Regions from separate parts of the Amycolatopsis sp. NPDC114484 genome, predicted to be linked through region 2. Evidence: riboswitches for the same ligand, from Rfam matches in the RefSeq annotation. Region 2 holds a riboswitch; the other holds the start of a gene.
The links. A riboswitch is a leader RNA that binds a small molecule or an ion and turns the genes downstream of it on or off. The one in region 2 is predicted to bind cobalamin.

Region 1: linked by a shared signal. The riboswitch ahead of ACZ7SW_RS00840 (hypothetical protein) and the one ahead of metE (5-methyltetrahydropteroyltriglutamate--homocysteine S-methyltransferase) in region 2 are both predicted to bind cobalamin.

Annotation. Positions count from the first base shown of each region.
Region 1 covers NZ_JBVKDQ010000001.1:162,999-177,112, reverse strand. The annotation lists gene ACZ7SW_RS00895 (sterol carrier family protein) at 1-21, shown strand, start outside; gene ACZ7SW_RS00890 (helix-turn-helix domain-containing protein) at 178-1,056, shown strand; gene ACZ7SW_RS00885 (DUF397 domain-containing protein) at 1,611-1,850, shown strand; gene ACZ7SW_RS00880 (hypothetical protein) at 1,837-2,226, shown strand; gene ACZ7SW_RS00875 (DUF1330 domain-containing protein) at 2,354-2,647, opposite strand; gene ACZ7SW_RS00870 (MarR family winged helix-turn-helix transcriptional regulator) at 2,729-3,187, shown strand; gene purF (amidophosphoribosyltransferase) at 3,360-4,898, shown strand; gene purM (phosphoribosylformylglycinamidine cyclo-ligase) at 4,930-6,000, shown strand; gene arfB (alternative ribosome rescue aminoacyl-tRNA hydrolase ArfB) at 6,034-6,462, shown strand; gene ACZ7SW_RS00850 (GNAT family N-acetyltransferase) at 6,459-7,190, opposite strand; gene ACZ7SW_RS00845 (Gfo/Idh/MocA family protein) at 7,380-8,276, opposite strand; cobalamin riboswitch at 8,305-8,451, shown strand; gene ACZ7SW_RS00840 (hypothetical protein) at 8,465-9,115, shown strand; gene ACZ7SW_RS00835 (CbiQ family ECF transporter T component) at 9,102-10,181, shown strand; gene ACZ7SW_RS00830 (ABC transporter ATP-binding protein) at 10,178-11,776, shown strand; gene ACZ7SW_RS00825 (ECF transporter S component) at 11,773-12,558, shown strand; gene ACZ7SW_RS00820 (alpha/beta fold hydrolase) at 12,551-13,384, opposite strand; gene ACZ7SW_RS00815 (3-hydroxybutyryl-CoA dehydrogenase) at 13,453-14,114, opposite strand, start outside.
Region 2 covers NZ_JBVKDQ010000015.1:97,184-111,297, forward strand. The annotation lists gene ACZ7SW_RS31175 (MFS transporter) at 1-420, shown strand, start outside; gene ACZ7SW_RS31180 (D-2-hydroxyacid dehydrogenase family protein) at 413-1,399, shown strand; gene ACZ7SW_RS31185 (MBL fold metallo-hydrolase) at 1,396-2,235, shown strand; gene ACZ7SW_RS31190 (diguanylate cyclase domain-containing protein) at 2,239-4,092, opposite strand; gene ACZ7SW_RS31195 (cytochrome P450) at 4,339-5,742, opposite strand; gene metE (5-methyltetrahydropteroyltriglutamate--homocysteine S-methyltransferase) at 5,998-8,271, opposite strand; cobalamin riboswitch at 8,362-8,582, opposite strand; gene ACZ7SW_RS31205 (ribonucleotide-diphosphate reductase subunit beta) at 8,898-9,971, opposite strand; gene ACZ7SW_RS31210 (ribonucleoside-diphosphate reductase subunit alpha) at 9,986-12,967, opposite strand; gene ACZ7SW_RS31215 (acetoacetate decarboxylase family protein) at 13,184-13,795, opposite strand; gene ACZ7SW_RS31220 (enoyl-CoA hydratase-related protein) at 13,792-14,114, opposite strand, start outside.

The DNA of each region.
Region 1 (14,114 bases), on a different contig from region 2:
CTTCCGGTCGTACGGATCTGATTTCCCTCCGGAATTGTTCCCTCGGGAGTGTCTTCTGAGGCACACACTCCGTAGAATCCCCTGAACGCAGGCCTGTGCCACGCTGTCCGGGGCACTGCCTTGCGTGTACTTTGGGTAGTCGGATTTCGTACGAGCGGCGATGGAAGGGCCCTGGTCATGAACGCGGTAGGCGTGTCCGCCGGCGAGCAGAGCCTCGGCCCGACAGCGCGCCGGATGATCCTCGGTTCGCAGCTTCGCCGGTTGCGCGAGGAAGCCGGGATCACGCGCCAGCAGGCCGGTTACAACATCCGCGGTTCGGAATCCAAGATCTCCCGGCTGGAACTCGGCCGGGTCGGCTTCAAGGAACGCGACGTCGCCGACCTGCTCACCATGTACGGCGTCTCGGACGACGAGGAGCGCAAAGCGTTCCTCGACATGGTCAAGCAGTCGAACGAAGCGGGCTGGTGGCGCAAGTTCGGGGAGACGGTGCCCGGATGGTTCACCGACCTCGTCGGCTTGGAGGAAGCCGCGTCCCGGATCCAGATCTGGGAGCCGCTGTTCGTGTCCGGCCTGCTGCAGATCGAGCCGTACGCGCGAGCGATCTTCAGCCACGGCCGCCCGGAAATGGCCGACGAACGCGTGGACCAGCTGGTGGCCCTGCGCATGCGGCGGCAGAAGATGCTGGCCCGTCCCGACGCGCCGCGGATCTGGGCGGTGCTCGACGAATCGGTGCTGTACCGGCCGATCGGCGGACCGAAGGTGTTCCGGCAGCAGCTGGAATACCTGCTCGAGGTGACGACGTTGCCGCACGTGTCGGTGCAGATCCTGCCGTACTGCCGAAGCGGTTTGTCGGCTGAGCACGCGTTCTCGCTGCTGCGCTTCGCCGAGGCGGAGCTGCCGAACATCGTCTACGTCGAGTACCTGACCGGCGCGCACTACCTGGACAAGCGCGACGAGATCGAGAAGTACGGCCGGGCGCTGGACCTGCTGGCCGTGGACGCGGAGACTCCCGAACGCAGCCGGGCCCGCATCGCCAAGCGCAAGGCCGAGATCTAGCCAAGCGCAGGGCCGAGAGCTAAGCGCTCGCCGCTTCGCCCCACCTCACTTCACCGCACCGAGGCATCGCTTCCAGACTTCACCGCACCGAGGCGCCGCCTCCAGCGAAATTCTCCCCGCCAAGGATTCCACCCCCGCCATCCGGGCGAGCGGTAACCGAATGGAGAACGCCGACCCGCATTCTCATCACCGAGCGTGCATAAGTCCGCGAACCCGTTTCCACCGACCCGGTTCCACACCTTCTTACTGCCGCGTCGGACCTCACGGTCAGTGTTCTTCATTCACCCGCTGCACCCAACGGCGGCGAGTCACGAACGCGGTGCGTTATCAGAATGCCAATATCGTGACCCAAGGTAATTATTAGCCCGTTCAGGTAGTGCTCGAATCACCTGTATGGGAACTTCTACTGAACCGTGTCGTCACGCAGTGAGAAATTTGCAGAAAATTCTGCACGTGCATTTACCGCTGCATGCGCGCGTGCTAGCGTCGAAGTCACAGGCAGATGCACATGCAGATTCCTGAGCTTTTCATCGTCCTTCCCGGAAGGTGGCATCATGGCTGAACGGTTCGAGAACGGTATTCCGGCCGACCGTCTGACCGGCGCCCAGTGGCGCAAGGCGAGCTACAGCGGCGCGGTAGGCAACTGTGTTGAAGTCGCCCCGCTTACCTCGGGCGAGATCGCGATGCGGAACTCCCGTTTCCCGGAGGGGCCGGCGCTCGTCTACACGCGTGCGGAGATGGCGGCCTTCCTCGCCGGCGCGAAGGACGGCGAATTCGACGATGTCCTCGGCTGAGGCCAACGTCGTCGGATCCGCCTTCGACATCGAGCAAGGCCTGCAGCGACTCATCGACCGCGGCTACCAGTTCGTCCACCCGACGGACGGAAGCGGCGAAGTGCAGGCCGTTGTCGGAGTGCGAGTCCACGACAATGTGGTGGACGTCGTCCGGCTGAACGCTGAGGACGACGTCGAGGCCACGCGCTTGCCTGGCAGCGAGCAGAACATCTTCGCCCCCGCGGCCACGCTGTGGCGCTCGCGCGGCGAAGCGAGCCAGGTATTGGGCGAAGTGCTGGCCCTCCCCGAGCGCCCCCCGGTCACTTCAGTCGTCTCCGCGAACGGCTGCTGGGTTCCAGGCCGAGGCGGCCGCTCGAAGTGGCTGGCCGCTCGCTGATCCACCCTCTCCGCGCCGTCCCCACCGGTGCCCTCGATTTCAGGCCCCGCACGAAGTGGCCCAATCCACTTCGTGCGGGGCCTGGCTCATTTCCGCCCCGCGTTCGCGACGAGGCCCAGCCTCTCGGTCAGTCGAGGCCTTCGACGATGCGGAAGTCGCGCTCGACGCCGTCGGAGAGGGCTGCCAGCGCCTCCTGGTAAGCCTCGCTCTCGTATGCCGCGACGGCCTGTTCGAAGCTGTCGAACTCGATCAGAATGACGCGTTGCGTGATGCCGGCTTCGTGCGCGACGACGCGGCCGTCGCGGGACAGGAGCCGCCCGCCCGCGGCTCGGACGGCCGGACCGGCCAGCTTGTTGTAGGCGGCCAGTTTCTCGGGGTCGGAAATGTCGCGGTAGACGCTGGCCCAGTAGCCCTTGGCCACGGAAACCTCCTGTGTTCGGCCGGACCCGTCCGGCTTCGAGAGATGTATAAAGAATTAATATAAATACTCTATGCTTCACGCATGAGCCGTCAAGGTGCCGCTCGCGGTACTTCCGCTGAGATCGGGTCGACCCTCTACGAGCTGGCCACCCGAGCTGCGAGACGCCTTCCTCGCGATCTCAGCATCACGTCCGCCGCCACCCTGGCCACCCTGCACCGGTGCGGCCCGCGACGCATCACCGACCTGGCCGTGATCGAAGGGGTCACCCAGCCCGCGATGACCGCCCTGGTCCGGGCGATGGAGGAGGCCGGACTGGTCGAGCGGAGGGGCGACGCGTCCGACAAGCGGGTCACGCTGGTGGAGCTGACCGAGGTCGGCGCGTCCTATGTGCGGACGCGGCACCAGGCGGGCGTCGACGCGTACGCGCGGCTGATCGACCAACTCGCCGACGACGAGGTCGAGGCCCTGGTGGCGGCGCTTCCGGCGCTGGCGCACCTGGCGGAGCTCGAAAGCCAGGACCGGGAAAAGCCGAGGCGGTGACGGAGCGCACCCAGGTGCCCACTCCACCCGCAAGACTGTCGCTCCAAACCAAGATCACTGCTCCGCAAACCCTCCCCCGTAGTGGTCAGAACCACGCCGCGGCCCGCTTCCCCACCTCATCGACCCCTTACACTTGGACTCGGCCCGCCCGCGTCTTCCTGGGAGCTCCTCGGTGGTTTCCGACCCCTCCGCCAGTCCTGCTCGACCCGAAGATCAACCCGAACCGGAACCCCGTGAGGAGTGCGGCGTCTTCGGCGTCTGGGCTCCCGGGGAAGAAGTCGCCAAGCTGACCTACTACGGCCTCTACGCCCTGCAGCACCGCGGGCAGGAGGCAGCGGGCATCTCCGTCTCGGACGGCTCGCAGATCGTTGTCTTCAAGGACCTCGGGCTCGTCAGCCAGGTCTTCGACGAGCAGGTCCTGCAGTCCCTGCAGGGGCACATCGCCGTCGGGCACTGCCGGTACTCCACGACCGGCGCCACGATCTGGGAGAACGCCCAGCCGATCTTCCGCACCACGGACACCGGCAGCGGTCTGTCCTTCGCGCACAACGGCAACCTGGTCAACACCGCCGAACTGCGCGACCGCACCGTCGCCGCGGGGCTGAAGCCGCACGCCGGGCTCACCGGGTCCTCCAGCGACTCCGACCTCGTCTGCGGCCTGCTCGCCGCGAACGCCGCCGACAAGGGCATCGAGGCCGCCGCGCTCGAGCTGCTGCCGACCCTCAAGGGCGCGTTCTGCCTGGTCTTCGCCGACGAGAACACCCTGTACGCGGCCCGCGACCCGCACGGCGTGCACCCGCTGGTGCTCGGCCGGCTGGAGCGCGGCTGGGTCGTGGCGAGCGAGACCGCCGCGCTCGACATCTGCGGCGCGTCTTTCGTGCGCGAGGTCGAGCCGGGCGAGCTGATCGCGATAGACGCCGAGGGGCTGCGTTCGTCGCGGTTCGCCAACCCGGAGCCCAAGGGCTGCGTCTTCGAGTACGTATACCTCGCCCGTCCGGACACGTCGATCGCCGGCCGCAGCGTGCACGCCACGCGCGTCGAGATCGGCCGCAAGCTGGCCGTCGAGCACCCGGTCGACGCCGACCTCGTGATGCCGGTGCCGGAGTCCGGCACCCCGGCCGCGATCGGATACGCGCAGGGCTCCGGCCTGCCGTACGGCACCGGTCTGGTCAAGAACGCCTACGTCGGGCGCACCTTTATCCAGCCGTCGCAGACCATCCGGCAGCTCGGCATCCGGCTGAAGCTGAACCCGCTGCGCGACGTCATCCGCGGCAAGCGCCTGGTGGTGGTGGACGACTCGATCGTGCGCGGCAACACCCAGCGCGCGCTCGTGCGGATGCTGCGCGAGGCCGGCGCGCTCGAGGTGCACGTGCGGATCGCGTCGCCGCCGGTGCGGTGGCCGTGCTTCTACGGCATCGACTTCGCCTCGCGCGCCGAACTCGTCGCCAACGGCGTCGACCTCGACGGCATCCGCCGTTCGATCGGGGCCGATTCGCTCGGCTACATCTCACTGGACGGCCTGGTCGCGGCGTCGGAGCAGCCGAAGTCGCGGCTGTGCACGGCCTGCTTCTCCGGCGAGTACCCGATTCCGCTGCCCGAGGACGCGCTCATCGGCAAGCACCTGCTCGAAAGCATGGACGCCGCAGGTGGCGCGGCGACTCCGGTCAGCGCCGCCGGGTACGGTGCCGAAGACGCCGTCCGGCGTCCGTGAACCAAGCATGTCCAGTAGGGAGTCCGCTTCCGTGAGCGAGTCCACGAGCGCCACGTACGCAGCCGCCGGGGTCAGCATCGACGCCGGTGACCAGGCCGTCGAGCTGCTCAAGCCACACGCCGAGCGGGCCACGAGGCCCGAGGTGCGCGGCGGGGTCGGCGGTTTCGCCGGGCTCTTCTCCCTCAAACTCGACAAGTGGAAAGAGCCGATCCTCGCCTCCTCCACGGACGGCGTCGGCACCAAGATCGCGGTCGCGCAGGCGCTCGACAAGCACGACACGGTCGGCATCGACCTGGTCGCGATGGTCGTCGACGACCTCGTGGTCACCGGAGCGGAGCCGCTGTTCCTGCAGGACTACATCGCGGTCGGCAAGGTCGTGCCGGAGAAGATCGCGGCGCTGGTCGGCGGCATCGCCGAGGGTTGCGTCCAGGCTGGTTGCGCGCTGCTCGGCGGCGAGACGGCCGAGCACCCCGGCCTGATGGGCGAGCACGACTACGACCTGTCGGCCACCGGCGTCGGCGCGGTCGAGGCGTCCGCGCTGCTGTCGCCGGAGAAGGTCCGCCCCGGTGACGTCGTCATCGCGATGGGCTCGTCCGGCCTGCACTCCAACGGCTACTCGCTGGCCCGGCACGTGCTGCTGGACATCGCGCGGATGCCGCTGGACGGGCACGTCGAGGAGTTCGGCCGCACCCTCGGCGAGGAACTGCTCGAACCCACCAAGATCTACGCGAAGGACTGCCTCGCGCTGGTCGCCGAGACCGAGGTGCGCACGTTCGCGCACATCACCGGCGGCGGCCTCGAGGCCAACCTCGCGCGCGTGATGCCGCGCGGCCTCGTCGCCAAGCTCGAACGCGGCACGTGGACGCCGGCCCCGGTGTTCGCGCTGATCGGACAGCGCGGCAAGGTCGAGCGCGCGGAGCTGGAGAAGACGTTCAACATGGGCGTCGGCATGGTCGCGATCGTGTCGGCCGAGGACGTCGACCGGGCGCTGGCGGTGCTCACCGCGCGGCACGTGCCCGCTTGGATCCTCGGCGACGTGCAGCCCGCCGAAGACCCGGACGGCCCGCGCGCGGTGCTGTCCGGCGACCACCCGCGGTTCTGAAAGCCGCTTGCCACGTCTTGAGACACTGAAGACATGGCGGAGGACGTACGCGTCGGCGCCCGGTTCGTGATCCCGGGCACCGAACTGCGAGAGCGGTTCTCCCGGTCCTCGGGGCCGGGCGGACAGGGCGTGAACACGACGGACTCGCGCGTCGAGCTGTCGTTCGACGTCGCGGGCTCCGCCGTGATCCCGCCCGCGCTGAAGGAACGCATCACGACTCGCTTGGGCACCCGTCTGGTCGACGGAGTGCTGACCATCGCGGCCAGCGAATACCGCTCCCAGCTGATGAACCGCGACGCGGCCCGGGAGCGGTTGGCCGACGTGTTGGCGAAGGCCTCCGCGCCGCCGTCGGCCAAACGGCGTCCCACCAAGCCTTCGCGAGGCTCGAAGGAACGCCGTCTGGCAGCGAAGAAACGCCGCAGCGACGTGAAACGCGGCCGCGGCGGCCGGTACGACGATTAGCTCAGCGACAGGTGCACGCACTCACCGGCGACTTGGTAGCCGGCACGGCGATATACCGTCCCGATACCGACATCGCCCGGCGTGAGGAACGCCGTCCGCGCCCCGCGTTCGTGGGCGAGGCGCGTTAGGTGCGCGGTGATTGCCGCCGCGACGCCTTGGCCGCGGTACTCGGCGGCCACCGCGATGCCGACGATTTCCGTCGCGCCGGACACGATGTCCAGCGCGACTCCGCCGCCCACAATGGTTTCGCCGTGTTCGGCTAGGACGGTCAGGTAGTCGCGGTTGCGTTCGAGATCGGCGTCCGACACCTCTGGCGGCTCTCCGAACGCGACGTTTTGCACGGACCGCAGGCGGCGGAATTCGTCGTCGGACAACGGTTCGCGCAGCTGAATGTGTTCCGGGGCAAGGCAATCGACGCGGTCTTCAGCAGTGCAGGTCATCACCGGCACGCGTCGTTCCAGCGTGAACCCCGCGCCGACAAGGGATTTCTCGACCTCGGGAGCGGCTTCGGTGAAGAACTCCAGCCGGGGCAGGAGATTTCGTTGCTGGTAGGCGGAAACCAGGGCCGCGACGTCGGCGGACGAGGGCTTCGCGCCGTCGTCGGGGATGGCGTAGTTAGCCATCGGATGAGAGCTGTCTTGGGCGAAAGTGGCCAGGAACGGGCCGATTCGCTCGGTGTCGCGGCCGATCGGTGCGGTGGCGCGGACGTATGCCTGAAGGGCGGACATCTCTGGTGGAAGCCTTTCGAGGAAGAAGGAATGCGCAGGCAACAAAAAACCAGGCAGGGCGAACCCCACACCGGCGCGCGGCGCCGAACAGCTCAGGCCAGGCGGCCGGAGTGGGCCGTGGCGGAGCACATAGGCATTCCTTCGTCCGAAACGAACTTCCCGTTCATCGTCTCAGGATGGGCAAGCGAATTAACGATTGAGCGCGGCGCGCGCCTGGTCCACGATCCGAGCGAGGTGCACGCCCCGCCGGACATCGCAGGGATGCGTGGTCGTTCCGCACGACACCATCGCGGCGAAATCGTCCAGCAGCGCGGTGTACGCGTCGTTCGCCGTGCCGGTACGGCCGAGAGTGCGCAAGCCGTGCTCGCCGAAGACCGAGTACTCGACCACCGTCGGCTGTACTGGCAGGCGCAGGCTGAGCGTCGCGGTGCTCGTGATGCCGCCTTCGTGTTCGAGCAGCAGCTGCCACAGGTCTTCGGGACCGCGGTGCGCGGCAAGGACGTCGGTGATCGGGCCGAGGGCTGCGTCGAGCAGGTCGAACGCGTGCGGGCCGATGTCGGCGAGCGCGCCGCCAGCCGGATCCTGCCGCCAGGCGGAGGTCGCGTATTTACCGGCGAGCAGAGCTCCGGACAGCCATCGCGCACTGCCGCCGCGCCAACCGCCAGCCGCGGTGACGCCGTCCAGCCAATCGCGCGTTTGCTGGGCGAACCGCAGCGTCAGCATCACCAGCGACGCGACGCCAGCGGACGTCACGGCGTCGGCGAGGCGCTGCGCCGTGGCGAGGTCGGGGGCGATCGGTTTCTCGAGGATCAGGTGCTTGCCCGCCTCCGCGGCCCGGGTCGCCAGCTCGGCCTGCACGGCCGGCGGCACGGCGAACGCGAGTGCGTCGACCTGCTCGAACAGCTCGTCCAGATCGCTGGTGGGCACGGCGTCGTAGGCCTGCGCGAGCGCGGCGGCGGCTTCCGGCCGACGGCTCCACACGGCACTGAGCACGGTCCCTGGATGATCCGCGAGCCCGGGGGCGTGCACCGTGGTGGCCCACGGTCCGGTTCCTACGAGGCCGACGCGCAACTGGTCCTGTCCCACGCCCGGAAGTGTAGGTGTGGCCGCGGTCGCTTCCAGCGGGGCCTGCGGTGCGTTAACGTCGACAAGTTCTTCGCCACGAACGGGGGAAGCCGGTGAGAATCCGGCGCTGGCCCGCAACCGTGAGCGGTCCCCGGGGATCGCGAGCCGGATCGCCCGTCGTGGTCCGATCGATGCGAGGTACATCTGACATGCGGTTCGTGCACGCGCGGCACTGGGGGCGAGTCCTCGCCGGCTGCGCTCTTCTCGTCGCCACCGGTTTGGGCGGGGCGTCCTCCGCCTCCGCGACCACGCCCGGCAAGGGCTCCGACGGCTATTGCCAGGACGACAACGGCGTCACGGTGATCGTCGACTTCCAGGGGCTTGGCGGCGAAACCCTCGTCCGGTGCGCCCCCGGCAAACAGGAAAACGGCGTCACCGCCCTGCAGAACGCGGGCTTCGAACTCACCGGCGCGGGCAAGTACGGCCTGTCGGTGATGTGCAAGATCGAAGGCAAACCCGCCGATCAGACCTGCACCGGGATGCCGCCGGAGAAGGCGTCGTGGAGCTTCTGGACCGCCACCAACGGCGGCAAATGGGAGTCGGCGCAGGTCGGCGCGCAGAGCTGGAAGCCACCGGCCGGCGCGTTCGAGGGCTGGTCGTTCGCGATCGGCAAGTCCTACACCGAATATCCGCCGCCGCGCACCGCGCCGGTGCGCAAGGCCACCGCGCCCGCGCAGGCTCCGGCGTCCACTTCGGACAGTGGCTTCCCGTGGGGCCTGGTGATCGGCATCGTGGTCGTCGTGCTGCTCGTGGTGGCCGGGACGGTCGTCGCGGTGCGTCGCAGGCGTGCCGCGGAGTAGTCCGCGAGCGCTCCATCCCGGCGCGTGGTGGGTGTGGGCGCTCGCGCTCGCCGTCGCCGCGAGCCGGACCACGAACCCGGTGCTGCTCGCCTTGGTGATCGCGGTGGCCGGGTTCGTCGTGGTGCTCCGCCGCGGCGACGCGCCGTGGGCGCTGGCGTTCCGGATGTACGCCTGGATCGCCGGGGTGATCGTGGCCTCGCGCGTGCTGTTCCGGATCCTGATCGGCGGCGAGGACGGCGGCCACGTCCTGTTCACGCTGCCGACCATCCCGCTGCCGAGCGTCGCGGCTGGCATTCAGCTCCTCGGCCCCACTTCGGCCGAGGAGCTGCTCGGCGGGCTCTACGACGGGCTCCGGCTGGCCACGATCGTGCTCTGCATCGGTGCCGCGAACGCGCTGGCGAACCCGAAACGCCTGCTCAAGGCCGTACCCGGGGCGCTGTATGAGGTGGGGACGGCGGTCACCGTCGCGTTGTCCGTGGCCCCGCAGCTGGTCGAGAGCGTGCAGCGGGTGCGCCGCGCGCGTCGGCTGCGGGCGGGCAAGACGCGCGGCCTGCGGTTCGTGAAGGGGATTTTCGTGCCGGTGCTCGCCGACGCCATGGACCGGTCGCTGCAGCTCGCGGCGGCGATGGATTCTCGCGGCTACGGACGGCGCGGCTATCTCTCGCCGCGGGTCCGGATGCTGATCGCGACCTGCGTGCTGGCCGGGCTGGTCGGCGTCGCGGTGGGGGTTTACGGCGTGCTCGACGGGTCCGCGTCGTGGCTCGGGGTGCCGATGCTCGTCGCCGGTCTGGTGCTGGCCGCCGCCGGATTCGTGCTGGGCGGGCGGCAGATCCGGCGCACGACCTACCGGCCCGATCCGTGGCGGTTGCCGGAGACGCTGGTCGCGCTGTGCGGCGTCGCCACCGCGGTGCTCGTGCTGATCGCCGACCCGGTTTCGCTCACCACCCCGGCCAGCCCGCTGACCTGGCCGACGCTGCCGCTGCTGCCGGCCGTCGCGGTGCTGATCAGCGTGCTGCCCGCTTGGTTCGCGCCGCGTCCGGCGCTGGTGTCGGAGGTCGCCCGATGATCGAGTTTTCGCACGTCAGCGTCACGTACGACGGGGCGGACCGGCCGGTGCTCCGGGACGTCAACCTCACGATCGAGGAGGGCGAACTCTGCCTCGTCGCCGGACGCACCGGTGTCGGCAAGTCGACATTGCTCGGCGCGATCAACGGTCTCGTCCCGCATTTCACCGGCGGCACCCTGGTCGGCCGCGTCGAGGTCGCCGGGCTCGACACCGCGACGCATCCGCCACGCGAACTGGCGTCGGTGGTCGGCGTGGTCGGGCAGGATCCGCTGGCCGGATTCGTCACCGACACCGTCGAGGAGGAACTGGCGTACGCGATGGAGCAGCTCGCGGTCGCGCCGGACGTGATGCGTAAACGCGTCGAGGAAACCCTTGACCTGCTGGGTATCGCCGAACTCCGCGACCGTCCACTTCGGACCCTCTCCGGCGGGCAGCAGCAACGCGTCGCGATCGGCGCGGTGCTCACGGCACACCCGAGCGTGCTGGTGCTGGACGAACCGACGTCGGCGCTCGACCCGACCGCCGCCGAGGAGGTGCTGGCCGCGATCACCCGGCTGGTGCACGACTTGGGCACGACGGTCGTCGTCGCCGAGCACCGGATGGAACGCGTCGCGCAGTACGCCGACCGCCTGCTCTACCTGCCCGGCGACGGCACCGTGGTCTCCGGCCAGCCGGCGGAGGTTTTCGCCGAGACCGATGTCGCGCCGCCGATCGTCGAGCTGGGCCGACTCGCGGGCTGGTCGCCGCTGCCGCTGTCGGTCCGCGACGCCCGTCGGCTCGCCCGTCCGCTTCGGGAACGCCTGGCCGAACGTCGCCCTGCTCAGGCGGCACAAAGCTCTGGCGAGGCGGTCCTCACCGCGCGGGGCGTGCGGGTCCGGTACGGCGGGGTGAACGCGGTGCGGGGTGTTGACCTGCGGCTGAACCGTGGCGAGGTCGTCGCGCTGATGGGCCGGAACGGCTCGGGCAAGTCCTCGCTGCTGTGGGCGTTGCAGGGCAGCGGACCCCGGTCCGACGGCACGGTCGACGTGCTCGGCGCGGACCCGAAGGCGCTCCGGACGCGGGCTGCCCGCACGCGCGTCGGCTTGGTCCCCCAGACCCCGTCTGACCTGCTGTACCTCGATTCAGTCGCGGCGGAACTCCGGCAGGCGGACCTCGAATCGGACGTCACCGCGGGCACCGCGCGGAAGCTGCTCGACCGCCTCGTGCCCGGCATCGAAGACGACACGAACCCGCGAGATCTGTCCGAAGGCCAGCGTCTCGCTTTGGTCCTGGCCGTGCAGCTGGCCGCTGCCCCGCCGGTCGTGCTGTTGGACGAGCCGACTCGTGGCCTGGACTACCCGGCGAAACGGCACTTCGCGACCATCCTCGCCGACTTGGCCGCCGAGGGACACGCGGTGCTGCTGGCCACCCACGACGTCGAGTTCGTCGCCTCCGCCGCGCACCGGGTCGTGGTCCTGGCCGAGGGCGAAGTGGTCGCCGACGGTCCGACCGCGGACGTCGTCGTGGCCTCGCCCGCATTCGCGCCGCAGGTGGCGAAGATTCTCGCGCCGGAGCCGTGGCTGACCGTGGACGCGGTGGCGAAGGCGCTGGCGTGACCGATTTCCTGGGTCCAGCCGTCCGCATCCGGCACCGCACGGCGCTGGTGCTGACGGCGGCTGTCGTGGTCGGGCTGGCGATGTTCTGCTGGCCGCTGCTCGCCCGCAGCACCGTCGGCACCTCCGCGCACGTGACCGACGCGCCGTTCGTTTTCCTCGTGACGCTGCCGGTGCTGATCCTGATCGTGCTGGCCGAGCTGTCCAGCGGCGGGCTCGACGCGAAGGCGCTCGCGCTGCTCGGCGTGCTGTCCGCGGTGAACGCCGCGCTGCGTCCGCTCGGCGCGGGCACCGGCGGGATCGAGCTGGTGTTCTTCCTGCTCGTGCTGGCCGGGCGGGTCTTCGGACCGGGTTTCGGGTTCGTCCTCGGCTCGACGTCGCTGTTCGCCTCCGCCCTGCTCACCGGGGGCGTCGGGCCGTGGCTGCCGTTCCAGATGCTGGCGTCGTCGCTGGTCGGCCTGGGTGCCGGGCTGCTGCCGCGCCGGGTGAGGGGCCGGTGGGAGATCGCGCTGCTGGCGGTCTACGGCGTGGTCGCCGCGTACTTCTACGGCCTCGCGATGAGCCTGTTCACCTGGCCGTTCCTGGCGAATCACACCGCGCTGGACTTCGTCCCGGGCGGCCCGCTCGGCGAGAACCTGCACCGGTTCCTGGTCTTCACCGTGCTGACGTCCACCTTGGGCTGGGATACCGGCCGCGCGCTCACGAACCTCGTCGCGATCCTCGTGCTGGGCCCGGCGATCCTGACGGTGCTGCGCCGGGCCGCGCGCCGAGCGGCGTTCAGCTGACCGACTGGCCGATCTTGTCCAGCACCTCGACGAACTGAGCCATCCCGGCCGCGTTCGGGAAGTGCGAGGTGTCGATGTCGTGCACCTCGAACCGCGTGTCGGGAGTGCGCGCGTCGGCCTCGGCGATCATCCGGTCCTGCAGGGCGAGCGGGACCATACGGTCTTGGAGATGCCGGACGTAGAACCGGGGGACGCGCCCCCATCGCTCCGGCGTGCCCCGCGAGTCGGTCGAGCTGCGGCCGATGATGTCGTCCGGGGCCATCGCGTTGAGCAGGGCGTAGAACTCGCCGTCGGTGGCGTCCGCGCAGAGCGCCGCCTTTGCCGTCGTCAGGGTCTCAGCGGTGGAAGTACGCCAGTTGAAGCGCATCGCCCCGATCACCGCCGGGTCGGCCGCGATGAACCCGAACATCGCCCCGACCCGCGACGACGCGGCCTCGGGCGTGGCCAGATACTCCTCCGGCGTCGGCAGGTCGACACAGCAGAACGCGGCGTCGTAGACCAGCGCCGACACCAGCTCCGGCACCTCTTCGGCGACGAGCGTGACCAGCGCGCCGCCGATGCTCGACCCGACCAGCACGACCGGACCCAGCGCCGCGGCCCGGCGCACGACGTCCACAGTGGACGCGACCTGGTCGGCCACGGTCACGCCGGCCAGCGCCGACGGTTCCGTGGAGAACGCGCCGCGATCCTGCGGAGCCTGATACGACAGCCGAAACTGCTGCTCCGGCTGCGGCACCCCCACCCCGCGATACCCGCGCAGCACGAGTTCGGGCGGGGCGGCGGACACGCCGTTGGCACCGGCGGCGAAGACGAACGTCGAAGTCATGCCGCACAGTCAAGCGACCAGCCCGGCCCCGCACAGCGGGGAAAGGTTGATCGGATCCGCGACTAAAGTCAGGAGTAGGAGTAGAACCCGCGGCCGGTCTTCTTGCCGAGCAGCCCGGCGTCGACCATGCGCAGCAGCAGCGGCGGCGACGAGTACAGCGGCTCCTTGAACTCGGCGTACATCGAGTCCGCGATGGCCTTGATCGTGTCGAGGCCGATCAGGTCGGACAGCCGCAGCGGACCCATCGGGTGCGCCGTGCCCAGCTCCATGCCGCGGTCGATGTCCTCGGCCGAAGCGAAGCCCGACTCGATCATCCGGATCGCCGACAGCAGGTACGGCACGAGCAGCGAGTTCACGATGAACCCGGCCCGGTCCTGCGACCGGATCACCGTCTTGCCCAGCGCGCCGGTGGCGTGCTCCTCGGCCCGGCGGGCGGTCTCCTCGCTGGTCAGCAGCGACGGGACCAGTTCGACCAGCGGCAGCACCGGTACCGGGTTGAAGAAGTGGATGCCGACGACCTGCTGCGGACGGCCGGTGGCCATGCCGAGCTTCATGATCGGGATCGACGACGTGTTGGACGCGAACACCGCGTCCTCGCGCTCGACGATCTTGTCCAGCTGCCGGAACACGTCGACCTTGGCCTGCTCCTGTTCCAGGATGGCCTCGACGACGAGATCGCGGTCGGCGAACTCGGCGATGTCCGTGGTGAAGCGCAGCCGCCCGAGCGCCG
Region 2 (14,114 bases):
GGCCGCGGACGGCAGGTCGGCACGGCCGGAGTGATCCTGCTCTTGCTCAGCTGGGGAATTCTCGCGCTCGCCGTCGTCGGCGGAGCCGTCGGCGCGGTCGCGCTGATCGTCGGGATCATGGCGGTCAATCTCGCTCAGCAGTCGCTGCTGATCAGCCACCAGAGCGCGATCTACCGCCGGGCCCCGCACGCCCGGAGCCGGGTCACGACGGCTCTGATGGTCGCTGCTTTCCTGGGCAGCGCAATCGCTTCCGCAGCGACCGCCGCGCTCTACCCGCTCGTCGGATGGCTCGGCGTCTGCGGGCTCGGCGCTGTCGTCGCGCTGGCCGGCATCGGGATCTGGGTTCTCGAACTCCGCCGTCCCAGCCCGTCCGATCCCTTGCACGCCGCAGCCCTCGTGGAGGAGCACAACCATGCCTGAGATCCGCGAGGTCGCCGTTCTCGACGACTATCAGGAAGCGGCGCACCGGCACGCCGACTGGAGCGCGTTGCCCGGCAGCGCCGAGCTGACCGTGTTCACCGGGCATCTCGGCGACGAGGCCGACGTGATCGCCGCGCTGGAACCGTTCGATGTCGTCGTGGCCATGCGCGAACGCACCGCGTTCCCGGCGGAGGTCCTCGCCAGGCTGCCGAAATTGCGCCTGCTGGTGACGACCGGTCCCGCCAACGCCGCCATCGACGTCGCCGCGGCCCGGCAACGGGGGATCGTCGTGTCCGGGACTCGCGGCGGCGGCTTGACCTCGACGGTCGAACTCACCTGGGGCCTGATCCACGCCCTCGCCCGGCACATTCCCGCCGAGGACCGGGGCGTCCGCGAGGGCGCCTGGCAACGGACCGTCGGACGCGATCTGCACGGCGCCCGCCTCGGCGTCATCGGGCTCGGCGGGGTCGGTGCGCCGGTGGCCCGGATCGGGCTGGCATTCGGCATGGATGTCGTCGGATGGAGCCCGCACCTCGATCCCGGGCATGCCCGCTCCCTCGGCGTTGTCCCCGTAGGCAAGGAAGAACTGCTCGCCACTTCTGCCGTCGTGACGGTCCATCTCAAGCTCTCGCCGAGCACCACCGGCCTGCTCGGCCGCGAGGAACTGGCACTCCTGCGTCCGGATGCCTTGCTGGTCAACACTTCTCGCGGCCCGGTGGTCGACGAGGCCGCCCTGCTCGACGCACTGCACGCCGGAACGATCGGCGGCGCGGGCCTGGACGTGTACTCCGCCGAACCGCTTCCGGCCGATTCGCCTTGGCGCGGCGCCCCGCGCACTGTGCTCACCCCGCACCTGGGCTATGTCACGGGAGGAACCTACGACATCTTTTACCGCGACGCGCTCGAAGCCGTCCTCTCCTACGCCGCCGGCACCCCGATCCGGCAACTCGACCACAAGAAAGGCACGTCCCCGGCATGACGCACGCGCAGCAGACCCCGGACCACCCGGCGGCCCGGATGCCCGGACTCTGGACCCGCACCGTCGGCGAACTCACCCTGAGCTACGTCCCCGACGCGGCCGTGGCGATGATCCCGACCCGGGTCTACCCGCTTTCGACCGAGGACGATTGGGAAAAGCCCCACACGACTCCGCGCGGCCACCTGGCCATGGGCTGCGGAGCCCTGCTCGTCGAACGCGGCCGGACCCGGCTGCTGATCGACGCGGGCCACGGACGCATCTCCGGCGAGGAAACCGCGCACTTCCAGGACTCGTTCCACCACGTGCGGAGCCTGCCGGAGGCGCTGGCCGAACTGGGCGTCGACCCGGCCGCGCTCGACACGGTCGCCTTCACCCACCTTCACGAGGACCACAGCGGCTGGGCACGGCCTGACGCGGTCGAGGGCGGGCGAAGCCTGTTCCCCCACGCCCGATGGGTGCTGGGAGAAGGCGAACCGGCGGTGCTGGCCGGCCACGACGAACGTGCCGCCGCGGTGTCCGACGGCGAGGAGATCGCCGACGGCGTGCGGGCGTGGTCGCTTCCCGGGCACACCGCCGGGCACACGGCCTGGATCCTCGACACCGGCGACGGCAGGGAGATCGTGGCCTTCGGCGACGCGATGCACTCGCCGGTCCAGGTCGAGCACCCGGACTGGGAGGTCGTCCTCGACGCCGACCGGGCGGCCGCCGAACGCTCGCGCCGCCAGCTCGTCGAGTACCTGGCCAAGGACGGCGTCTTCGGGTTCGGGGTGCATTTCGCCGATCAGCAACTGGGAACCGTCGACAGCTCCGGTCGCTGGCGTCCCTGGCGGGAGTGAACGTCAGCTGGCGTGCCGGGCGATCATTTCGTCGACCTCGTCGCCCGTCGCGGACTCCGCCACGAACGAACCCCGCGCCGCCAGGACGCCCTGCTCTCGCAGGCGTTCGGCGTGCTGGTCGTCGCGCACGCCCTCGGCGCCGATGCGCAGCCCCAGCTCCTTCGCCCGGGTGACCAGCTGCGACAGGTGCCGCACGTCGGTCTCGGCCGGATCGGGCCCGGCCAGTGCGTCGACGACCGGGCCGCTCAGGATGACGTGCTTGACCGGGAGCTGGTAGCGCGGGATGAGTTCCAGGTCGGACGATCCGGAGATGGTGAGCACGAGCTGCGCGCCGAGGTCGGCGAGCACGGTGAACGAGTCCAGCAGTTCGCCCTCGCCGTCGAACATCGACGCGCGGTCGGTGCACAGCCGCAGCGCTCGCGCGGGCAGGCGGTGCCGGTCGAGCTGGTTTTTGACCAGCAGCACCAGATCCGGGTCGGTGGCCAGCCGCTTCGGCAGCCGGATGCACACGTCCGGCGCGGCGGGGCCGTACTGCTCGCGCCAGCGCGCGGTCGCGCCGAGCGACTCCTGCAGCAGCCATTTGCCGAGCGGCACGGTCATCCCGGTGGTCTGCGCGAGCGGGTAGAACTCCTCGGGGCCGAGTTCGCCGCGTTCGGGGTGGCTCCAGAGCAGCCCGGCGTTCACCGCGGCGATCTCGTCCGGCTTCGCGAGTTTGACCGTCGGCTGGTAGATCAGCGAGAACTCGCCGTTCTCCAGCGCCCCGGCGATCACCGCGCCGAGCTGGTAGCGGTTGCGGTCGCGCGCGTCGAGCTGCGGATCGAACAGCATCCACTGCGCCTTGCCCGCCTCTTTGGCGCGGTGCAGCGCCAGTTCGGCCGCGCGCAGCAGATCGCCGTGGCTGCCTTCGTTCGCCGGGCGCACGACGATCCCGATGCTCGCGCTGACACCGATGCCGTGCCCTTCGACGTACACCGGTTCGCTGAGCTCCTCCAGCACCCGGTCGGCCAGCACGACCGTCTTCTGCGCGGTCAGCTCCGGGCCGCGCAGCAGCACCGCGAAGCCGTCGCCGGACAGCCGCGCGACGTAGCCCTCGTGCTGACCGTCGAACACCGACTTCAGCTTCCTCGAGATCGCCTTCAGCACCTGGTCGCCCATGCCGGCGCCGAGCCCGTCGTTGATCACCTTGAACCCGTCGATGTCCAGGTACAGCAAGGCGATCTCGGAGGAGCCGCCCGAGCCGAGCGCGAGTTCGAGCTGGGCGGTGAACGCGGCGCTGTTGGGCAGCCCGGTCAGCGAATCGTGCAGGTTCTGGTGGCGCAGCCGTTCGCCGAGCAGATGCACGTCGTCGTCATCGGCGGCCATGACCACCGGGAAGTACGTCCCGGGACGGTCGCCGGGCAGCGAGGTGATCGTGACGTTCGTGGTGAGCCCGCCGTCGCGGCTGTGGGCGAGGTGCACGGCGCGGACGGTCCGGCGGGCGTCGCCGGTGAGCGGCAGCCCGTCGAGCGCGGCGCGCAGCCGCTCGGCGTCCTGCGGACCGGCGGCGAGATCGGCGATGTGCTTGTCCCGCAACTCGATCACGGACGTGCCGAGCAGCCGGGCCAGCGCGGCGTTCGCCTCGACGACGGTCCCGTCCGGGCCGGTGAGCGCGATGCCGATCGGCGCGGAGGAGAAGAGCGCGGTGAACCGGCGCGTGGCGCCGGCGTCCTCGGGACGCTCGGCGACCTCTCCGGCGAAGTCGAGCAGGATCCGCTCCACCTCGGCGGGAGGGAGCGTTACTCCGTTGGTGTCGGTCAGCGCCGCCGCGTACTTGCGCGCGACGTCGACCAACCCTGGCGTGGCACCAGGCTCCGGCACTCTCCACCTCTTCATACGCGGACAAAGACCAGCTCAGGCCCGGTGCGGAGGATCCGAGGACCCACACTGGGTACGAGTCGGCCATAAGTGATGCCACGGCATCACGGACCAAACAGGGTGTCTACCGGCTGAACGAGTGATGGGCACTACACAACTGGTGACATCAAGTCACCTTGAGTACACGAAGGTGGCCTGTACTGTGGTTTTGTCTCCAGTTGTCGACCTTTCTGTCCCGCTCGGCGGCCGTCAACGATAGGCCAATCGGGCCGGGAGCCCGTCGGCGGGCACCGGAAGCGAGACGTAGTCCCATTTGGCGACGTAGTCCTCGGGCACCGACCAGCGGTGCGCCCGCAGCAGCTCGTGCATCAGCGCCTTGACTTCCAGGCCGCCGAACTGCAGTCCGACGCACTTGTGCGCGCCGCCGCCGAACGGCATCCACGCGAACCGGTGCGATTTGTCCTCGCGGCGGTCCGGGCCGAACCGCTCGGGGTCGAAGCGCAGCGGATCGGTCCAGTGCTCGGGGGAGTAGTGGTTCAGCGTCGGAGAAACCCCGACCAGCGTGCCTTCCGGCAGGTAGTGGCCGAGCACGGAAGTGTCCTTTGTGGTCTTTCGGGCCAGCGACGGCACCGGCGCGCGCAGCCGCAGCGCCTCCTTCATCACCAGGTCCAGCGTTTCGAGGCTTTCCAGTGCTTCGAGGTCCGGCAGGTCGTCGCCGAGGCGCAGCGACTCCTCGCGGGCGCGGTCCTGCCATTCCGGGTGTTTCGCGAGGTAGTAGGCCATCGCGCTGGCGGTGATGGTGGTCGTGTCGTGCGCGGCCATCATCAGGAAGATCATGTGGTTGACGATGTCGGCGTCGCTGAACCGGTCGCCGTCCTCGGAGGCCGCGTGGCAGAGCGCGGAGAACAGGTCGTCGCCGTCCGCGTCGCGCTTCGCCGCCAGGTTCTCGCCGAAATAGCGCTCCAGCGTCCGCCTGCCGCGCAAACCCGCGGCCCAGCGACCGCCGGGCACCGGATATCGCACCACGGCCGTACCGGCGCGCACAGCGGCCACGAACGCGCGGTTGATGCGCTCGGCGTCGGCGGTCGAGCGCATGCCCATGAAAACCTGCGTCGCGACGTCCAGTGTCAGCTGTTTGAACGCCCAGTACAGCTGGGGCCGGCCGGACGGCAGCGCGGCGACGCCCTCGCGCAGCGCCGGGCCCATCTGCGCGACGTAGCCGCGGAGCCGGTCGCGGGTGAACGCCTCCTGCATGATCCGCCGGTGCAGGTGGTGCTCGCCGAAATCGAGCAGCATGAGCCCGCGCTCGAAGAACCGCTCGATGAAGAACTTCCAGCCCTCCTGGGAAAACGCCTTGTCCTTGTTCACGAGCGCGGCCTGGGTGGCCTCAGGCCCGGACAGCGTCACGAGCCGCTGGCCGAACACGCCCATCCACGACACCGGGCCGTACTGCTCGAAGCGGCGCAGGCTGAAGTCGAGGCCGAACCGCATCCCGTCGAGCGTGTGGCCGATCAGCGGCGGCCCGTCGTCGCCGAGCACCGGTTTCAGCCCGCTGCCCGCGGGCGGCGCGGCGAGTTCGCGGACCGGCCAGCGTGCGCCGAGCCAGCGTTCGTCCACCTTGCGCGGCAACGGGATCGCGGTCAGCGGCGGCATCCGCCCGCGCAGGTTCTCCGAGAGCCGGGTGACGCCGTCGCTCCCGGCGTGCGCGACCCGCCCGAGCGCGCCGCGCGGCGCGGGGATTGCCGTCTTTCCGGTCACGTCCGCCATGGCGACCACCTCCCGGCCAGGGTATCGGCCGCCTCCACGGTCCCCTGTTATTGACGCTGTGACAATACTTGCGGGCGTGCCGTTCGGGTGATCCTCGGGCCGGTGCCGGGCGGCTGGCCGCGCCGCCCGGCACCGGTCAGGTCAGCGAGGGTCGGCGCGCAGTTCCCGGGCCGCGCCGACGAGATGCCGCAATGCCGGCTCGACCTCGGCGTAGCCACGGGTCTTGAGGCCGCAGTCCGGGTTGATCCACAGCCGCTCCGCCGGAACCGCGCCGAGCGCCGTGCGCACCAAACCAGCCACCTCGTCCCGGTCCGGCACGCGCGGCGAGTGGATGTCATACACCCCGGGCCCGACGCCGCGGCCGAAGCCCGCTTCGTTCAGATCGGCGAGCACCTCCATTTTCGAGCGGGCGGCCTCGATGCTCGTGACGTCGGCGTCGAGAGCGTCGATCGCGGGCAGCACGTCGCCGAACTCGGAGTAGCACATGTGCGTGTGGATCTGAGTGGTTTCCGCGACGCCGGACGTGGCCAGCCGGAAGGCGGGCACCGCCCAGTCGAAGTACGCCTCGCGGTCCGCCGCGCGCAGCGGAAGCAGTTCGCGCAACGCGGGTTCGTCCACCTGCACGATCCGGATCCCGGCCGCCTCCAGGTCCGCGACCTCGTCCCGGACGGCCAGCGCGACCTGGCGCGCGGTGTCGGCCAGCGGCTGGTCGTCGCGGACGAACGACCAGGCCAGGATCGTGACCGGGCCGGTCAGCATGCCCTTCACCGGCCGGTCGGTGCGGCTTTGCGCGTACTGGGCCCATTCGACGGTCATCGGCTTCGGCCGGGACACGTCGCCGAACAGGATCGGCGGGCGGACACAGCGGGATCCGTACGACTGGACCCAGCCGAGCGTCGTCGCCGCGAACCCGGTCAGCTGTTCGGCGAAGTACTGGACCATGTCGTTGCGCTCGGGTTCGCCGTGCACGAGGACGTCGAGACCGAGGTCTTCCTGCAGCCGCACGACGCGCTCGATCTCGGCGCGCATCGCGGTTCGGTAGCCGTTGTCGTCGAGCTTGCCCGCGCGGTGTGCGGCGCGGGCTCGACGGACTTCGCCGGTCTGCGGGAAGGAACCGATCGTGGTGGTCGGCAGTGGGGGCAGGTTCAGGGACTTCTGTTGGGCCGCAGCACGTTCGGCATATGGCGTGCGGACGATGTCTTGTGGTTGGAGAGCTGCGACGCGCGTTCGGACGTCGGCGTCGTTCAGCTCGGCGGCCCGGGCTCGGTCGGCGACGGCGGCCTGTGCCGGGCCGAGGTCGACGTTCTCGCCGTTTAGCGCTCGGCCGAGCAGGACGACCTCGTCTACCTTCTGCCGCGCGAAGGCGAGCCAGTTCTTCAGCCGTGGGGCGAGATTTGTCTCCGCTTCCACGTCGTAGGGCACGTGCAGCAGCGAGCAGGACGTCGATACGCTCACGTGCGCTGCAGTGTTCTTCAGCCGTGCTGCGCGGGCCAGTGCGACGTCCGGATCGGTTCGCCAGACGTTTCGGCCGTCCACGACTCCGGCGAGTACCTCCTTGTCTCGCAACGCTCCTTCCGTCGCGACTTTGTCCACAAAGGATGCATCGGTTACGAGATCGACGGCTACCGCTTCGATGGGGGAGCGAGCCAGTACGCCCAGTGCTCGGCCGAGTCCGCCGAAGTATCCGGCCACGAGGAGCTTCGGCCGGTGCTTTTCCTTGGCTAGCAAGTGATATGCGCGAGTGAGTGCGTTGAGCTCCGGAGTCGTCCGGTCGGCGGCGAACGCTGGTTCGTCCAGTTGTACCCATTCGACGCCCTCGTCGGCCAGCTTGCCCAGCAACTCGGTGTACGCGGGCAGCAATTCGTCGAGGAGTTCCAGCGGACTGAATCCGGGCTCGGTCGCCTTGGCCAGCAAGAGGAAGGTGACCGGTCCGACGAGCACCGGACGCGGCGTGATCCCGAGCGCGCGAGCCTCGCGCACCTCGTCGATCGGTGCGGTGCCGGTGAGTGCGAATCGGGAGTCCGGGCCCAGTTCCGGGACTAGGTAGTGGTAGTTGGTGTCGAACCACTTCGTCATTTCGAGCGCTGGGGCGTCCGGGACTCCGCGTGCGGCGGCGAAGTAGGTGTCCAGCGGGGACATGCCTAGCCGGGTGAAGCGTTCCGGCAGTGCGCCGAACAGTGCGGCGGTGTCCAGTACTTGGTCGTAGAGGGAGAAAGTGCTGGACGGGATTGAGTCCAGGCCTTGGTCGTGGAGGGTGGTCCAGGTCTGCTCGCGCAGCCGTCGACCGGTGGCCAGTAGTTCTTGTTCGGTGCTCTTGCTTGCCCAGTAGGACTCCAGCGCCCGTTTCAGTTCTCGGGCTGGGCCGATTCGCGGGTAGCCAAGAACGGTGGTGCCGAGGGGGTTCACAGCATGCATCCTCACGTGCTCGCCGGAAGAGTCCGGGCACGCGGAAAGCCGTGCTTCGGTCGGTGCCCTGTCCCGCGAGGCCCGGACTCACGCACGCCGTCGGCGTGCGTGCCATTGGCAGGTATTCGGACTCGTGGGCGGGTCGCTCGTGCCTACCGGCTGTCGCTTCCCGGGCGGGGTGCCCAGTGCTTTACCGCTTTCGCGGTGACAGCTTTCGTTCCCACATACCGCTGCGGGGCAGTCCCGGAATCGCACCGGGTTCCCTGTTGCCTCGCCGGGACGCGGCTGCGTCCTGGCGAACCAGTGGCGGGGGAGAGTTTAGCGGGTTTGGTGCGAGGTGGGGGTGTTTTGGAGGGTGGGAGTTGGCTCGTCGCCTGGCGGCGACGTTGCTCCTCGTTGTTGCGTGGGGGCACCCCGAAGCTTGATTGTGCTGACGGTCTGGGGTTGCTTGTCAAGGCGGGAAAGATGCCTTGACAAGCAACCCCAGACCGCAGGGAGGCTTCGTATCGGGGTGCGGGGTGGGGGCTGGCTGCACGGTGCTGTGGGTTGCTGGGCTGGTGTTTTTGCCGGGGTAGACGAACTCGGCCACGCCTTGGCAGGCGTGGCCGAGTTTCAGGGGGTGCCTCGGGGGTGGATCAGTCCCAGTCTAGTGCGCCGCCGGACTGGTATTCGATGACGCGGGTTTCGAAGAAGTTCTTTTCCTTCTTCAGGTCCATCGCCTCCGACATCCACGGGAACGGGTTCTCGTTCTCGCCGTAGATCGGGGACAGTCCGATCTGCTGTGCGCGCCGGTCGGTGATGAAGTGCATGTACTGCTCGCACAGGTCCGCCGACAGGCCGAGCATGCCGCGCGGCATGGTGTCGCGGGCGTACTTGACTTCCAGTTCGCACGCGTCCTGCAGCATTCCTCGCACCTCGGCCTGAAACTCTTCAGTCCACAGGTGCGGGTTCTCGATCTTGATCTGGTTGATGCAGTCGATGCCGAAGTTCAGGTGGATCGACTCGTCGCGCAGGATGTACTGGTACTGCTCGGCGATGCCGACCATCTTGTTCCGCCGGCCCAGCGACAGGATCTGCGCGAAACCGGTGTAGAACCACATGCCCTCGAAGATCACGTAGAACGCCACGAGATCGCGCAGGAACGCCCGGTCCGCTTCCGGTGTGCCGGTCTCGAAGTCCGGGTTTTCCAGGTTCTGCGTGTACTTCAGCGCCCACGCGTCCTTGTCCGAAATGGACGGGACCTCGCGGTACATGTTGAACAGCTCGCCCTCGACCAGGCCGAGGCTTTCGCAGATGTACTGGAAGGTGTGCGTGTGGACGGCCTCCTCGAAGGCCTGGCGCAGCAGGTACTGGCGGCACTCCGGGTTGGTGATCTGCCGGTACACCGCGAGCACGATGTTGTTGGCCACCAAGGACTCCGCCGTGGCGAAGAAGCCGAGGTTGCGCTTGAGCATCTGCCGCTCGTCCTCGGTGAGGCCGTCCGGCGACTTCCACAGCGCGATGTCGGCCTGCATCGCGACCTCGGTCGGCATCCAGTGGTTGTTGCACGCCGCGAGGTACTTGTCCCACGCCCACCGGTACTTCATCGGCAGCAGCTGGTTGACGTCGGCGCGCGCGTTGATCATCCGCTTGTCGTCGACGTTGATCCGGGCCGCGCCGACCTCGATCTCGCCGAGGCCGGTCGCGTCCGTCGTTTCCACGTTCGTCATGGTTCAGGGATTCCTTACTGGCAGGCTTCGCAGTCGGGGTCGTCGATCCGGCAGGCGGCGCCCTCGGTGGCGACGAAGTCGACGTCGGTCTTCGGCATCTCCTTCGGCTCCGCCGGGACCGCCGCGGCGGGCGACGGCGACGGCGCGGGGGAGGCGGCCGGAACCGCGGCGGACGGCGAGGGCGACGGCGCCGCGGAAGGCGCGGCGGCCGGGGCAGCGGCAGCCGGAGCGGCCGGGGCCGGGGTGGCGGAGACGGCGTTCAGCTTGCCGTCGGTGCCGCGCAGGGTGCTTTTCTCCACGTGCGTCGCGGACTGCGCCCGCAGGTAGTACGTGGTCTTGAGACCCTTGTGCCAGGCGTAGCGGTACAGCTCGTCGAGCTTGCGCCCGCTCGGAGCCGCGATGTACAGGTTCAGCGACTGCGCCTGGTCGATCCACTTCTGCCGCACCGAACCGGCGTCCACGATCCACTTCGACTCGATCTCGAAGGCGGTCGCGTACAGCGCCTTGAGGTCGTCCGGCACGCGGTCGATCTGGCCGAGGCTGCCGTCGAAGTACTTCAGGTCGCTGACCATGACCTCGTCCCACAGGCCGCGCGCCTTCAGGCTCTTGACCAGGTGCGGGTTCACAACCGTGAAGTCGCCGGACATGTTCGACTTGACGTACAGGTTCTGGAACAGCGGCTCGATCGATTGGCCGACGCCGGAGATGTTGGAGATCGTCGCGGTCGGCGCGATCGCCATCACGTTCGAGTTGCGCATGCCGACGGTCTTGACGCGCTCGCGCAGCGGGGCCCAGTCCAGCGTCGTGGAGGTGTCCACGTCGAGGCCGTCGCCCTGGCGGGCGTCGATCAGCAGCTGCATCGAGTCGATCGGCAGGATTCCCTTGCTCCACAAGGAACCCTCGAACGTCTGGTACTGGCCGCGCTCCTGCGCGAGGTCGGTCGAGGCCGAGATCGCGTAGTAGGAGAGGTGCTCCATCGAGACGTCGGCGAACTTCACCGCTTCCTTCGACGCGAACGGCACGCCCAGTTCGAACAGCGCGTCCTGGAAGCCCATGATGCCCAGGCCGACCGGACGGTGGCGCAGGTTGGAACGGCGCGCCTCCGGGATCGTGTAGAAGTTGATGTCGATCACGTTGTCGAGCATGCGAACCGCGGTGCGCACGGTCTTCTCGAGCCGCTCGGTGTCCAGCCCGGAAGGCGTGACGTGCTTGAGCAGGTTCACCGAGCCGAGGTTGCAGACCGCGACCTCTTCGGTGTTCGTGTTCAGCGTGATCTCGGTGCACAGGTTCGACGAGTGCACGACGCCCACGTGCTGCTGCGGCGAACGCAGGTTGCACGGGTCCTTGAAGGTGATCCACGGGTGGCCGGTCTCGAACAGCATGGTCAGCATCCGCCGCCACAGCTCGACCGCGCGGACCTTGCGGAACACCTTGATCTCGCCGCGCGCGGCGGCCGCCTCGTACTCGCGGTAGCGCTGCGCGAACGCGTTGCCGTAGAGGTCGTGCAGGTCCGGCGTCTCGTTCGGCGAGAACAGCGTCCACTCGGCGTTCGCCTCGACGCGGCGCAGGAACTCGTCCGGGACCCAGTTGGCGGTGTTCATGTCGTGCGTGCGCCGCCGGTCGTCGCCGGTGTTCTTGCGCAGGTCGAGGAATTCCTCGATGTCGACGTGCCAGGTCTCCAGGTAGGCGCAGGCCGCGCCCTTGCGCTTGCCGCCCTGGTTGACCGCGACCGCGGTGTCGTTGGCGATCTTCAGGAACGGCACGACGCCCTGGGACTGGCCGTTGGTGCCCTTGATGTGCGCGCCGAGGCCGCGGACCGGGGTCCAGTCGTTGCCGAGGCCGCCGGAGTACTTGGCCAGCAGCGCGTTGTTCTTGTACGCCTGGAAGATCGAGTCCAGGTCGTCGTCCACCGTGGTCAGGAAGCAGGACGACAGCTGGGCGCGGTTGGTGCCGCTGTTGAACAGCGTCGGGGTGGACGCCATGAAGTGGAACGTCGACAGCAGCTCGTAGAACTCGATGGCGCGGGCTTCGCGGTTGTCCTCGCGGATCGCCAGGCCCATCGCGACGCGCATGAAGAACGCCTGCGGCAGCTCGAACCGCACGCCGTTGTGGTGCTGGAAGTACCGGTCGTACAGCGTCTGCAGGCCGAGGAAGCCGAAGTCGAGGTCGCGCTCGGCGTGAATAGCGGCGGTGATCTTGTCCAGGTCGAAGCCCAGCAACTCGCCGTCGACCAGTTCCAGTTCGACCGCGCGGCGCAGGTAGGCGCGGAAGTACGCGGGATACTCGCCCGCCATCTCGTCCTGGCTGGCCTGGCGCGGGGTGCCGGCGAGGTAGCTCAGCGCTTCGCCGCGCAGTTTGTCCAGCAGCAGCCGGGCGGACACGAACGAGTAGTTCGGCTCCTGCTCGACGAGCACGCGCGCGGCCATGATCTGCGCGAGCGCCAGTTCGTCGGCGGTGATGCCGTCGTAGAGGTTGCGCTTGGCCTCGGCCAGCACCGGTTCGGCGGAGACGTCCTCAAGCCCGGCGACAGCCTCGCCGACGACGTGCGAGACGCGCGCCCAGTCGAGCGGACGCAGCGATCCGTCGGCGCCCTTGACGCTCAGCGCGACCTCGGCGTGCGCGGGCGCCGCGGCCTCGCGGGCCTTCTTGCGCTCGTCGCGGTAGAGGACGTAGGCGCGGGCGACCTTGTGGTGCTCGCCGCGCATCAGGGCGAGTTCGACCTGGTCCTGGATCTGCTCGATGTGCAGCGGGGTCTCCGGGCCGGTGTGGCGCAGCAGAGCCGCCTCGACCTGCCCGGTCAGCTCCGCGACCACGTGGTGCACGCGGGAGGACGCGGCGGCGTCGCCGCCCTCGACCGCGAGGAAGGCCTTGGTCAGCGCCACCGAGATCTTGCCCGCGTCGAAGGGCGAGACGCTTCCGTCCCGCCGGATGACGCGGACCGCGCTCGGGGCCCCCTCCGCCGCCGACGGCGGCCGCTGACCGGTTTCCACTGACATGCGTGTCTCCAACAGTTCCTCGAAATGGGCGCGTTCGAGCGGCACACGGCCGATCAAGGCCATGCGCTGCGGTTTCGGCGAAACAGCCCGGCCGCCCTCCTCAAGCGGTCTCCCCGTCGCTGGGGGCTGCCGGTTCCCAGAGACTACATGTTGGGGTGGGGGCTCGCACGGGCCCCAAGGTATGGCGTGTCACTCTCACCCTGGCGGGTTATCCGATCACCGAGGGCAAGATCCGAAGCGGAGCTTCGTGGCGCCCAGTGCCGCACTGGCCACGGGCCGTTTCCCGGCCAGGAAGCCCAGCGGCCCGGCCGGATTGACCGACCAGTCCGCGGCCGCCGCGCGCGGTTTCGCGCGCCACTCGACCGGGGTACGCAGCGGGCTGCCGCCGCGGTCTTGCGCGATCTCGAAGCGTACCGGGAGGGTGATCGGGAGCCCGACGCGCGGGGTGAAGGCGGCGGTGGCGATCCAGTCGTCGGAGGTCGCGGCGGTGAAGGTGCGCCCGCCGGTGAAGGCGAAGGTTGCCAGTTCCTTCGGGATGCCCCACAGCTCGCGCCCGCCCACGCGCGAGATCTCGCTGTCGACCCAGATGCCGGTGATCGACGCGGCGAGCCCGCGACCGCGCACGGCGACGCAGGAGAGGAGTTCGTGGTAGCTCAGCTGGCCGGACGGCAGGTAGTCGATCCAGGCGGTGAAGACGGCGGCCTGGTCGCCCAGGAGCAGTGGTTCGGCTCCAGCGGGAAGCGCGGGCAGTTCGTCGACGGGGACCCGCCACATCGAGATGCGGGCGTCGGCGGCGAGGTGCCACGGTTCGGGCGGGTACTCGGTCATTCGCTCATCCATGGCAAGTACGGCGGCAGATCGCGGTCCACTCGCAACGGGAACTCGGGCGGGCGTTTCTGGAAGAAGGAAGCGATGCCTTCGACGGCGTCGGGGTTCGAGCCCAGTCGGGAGATGAGCTTCGAGTCCACCTGGTGGACGTCGAACGGCGACGGGGCCGAGGCCATCCGGTAGAGCAGCTGCCGGGTGACTGCCACCGCGACGGGGGCGGTCGTCTCGGCGATTTCCCGGGCCTTGGCTTGGGCCTGGCTCAGGACGTCGCCGGCGTCGTGGATCTGGTGGACGAGCCCGGACTGGAGCGCTTCGTCGG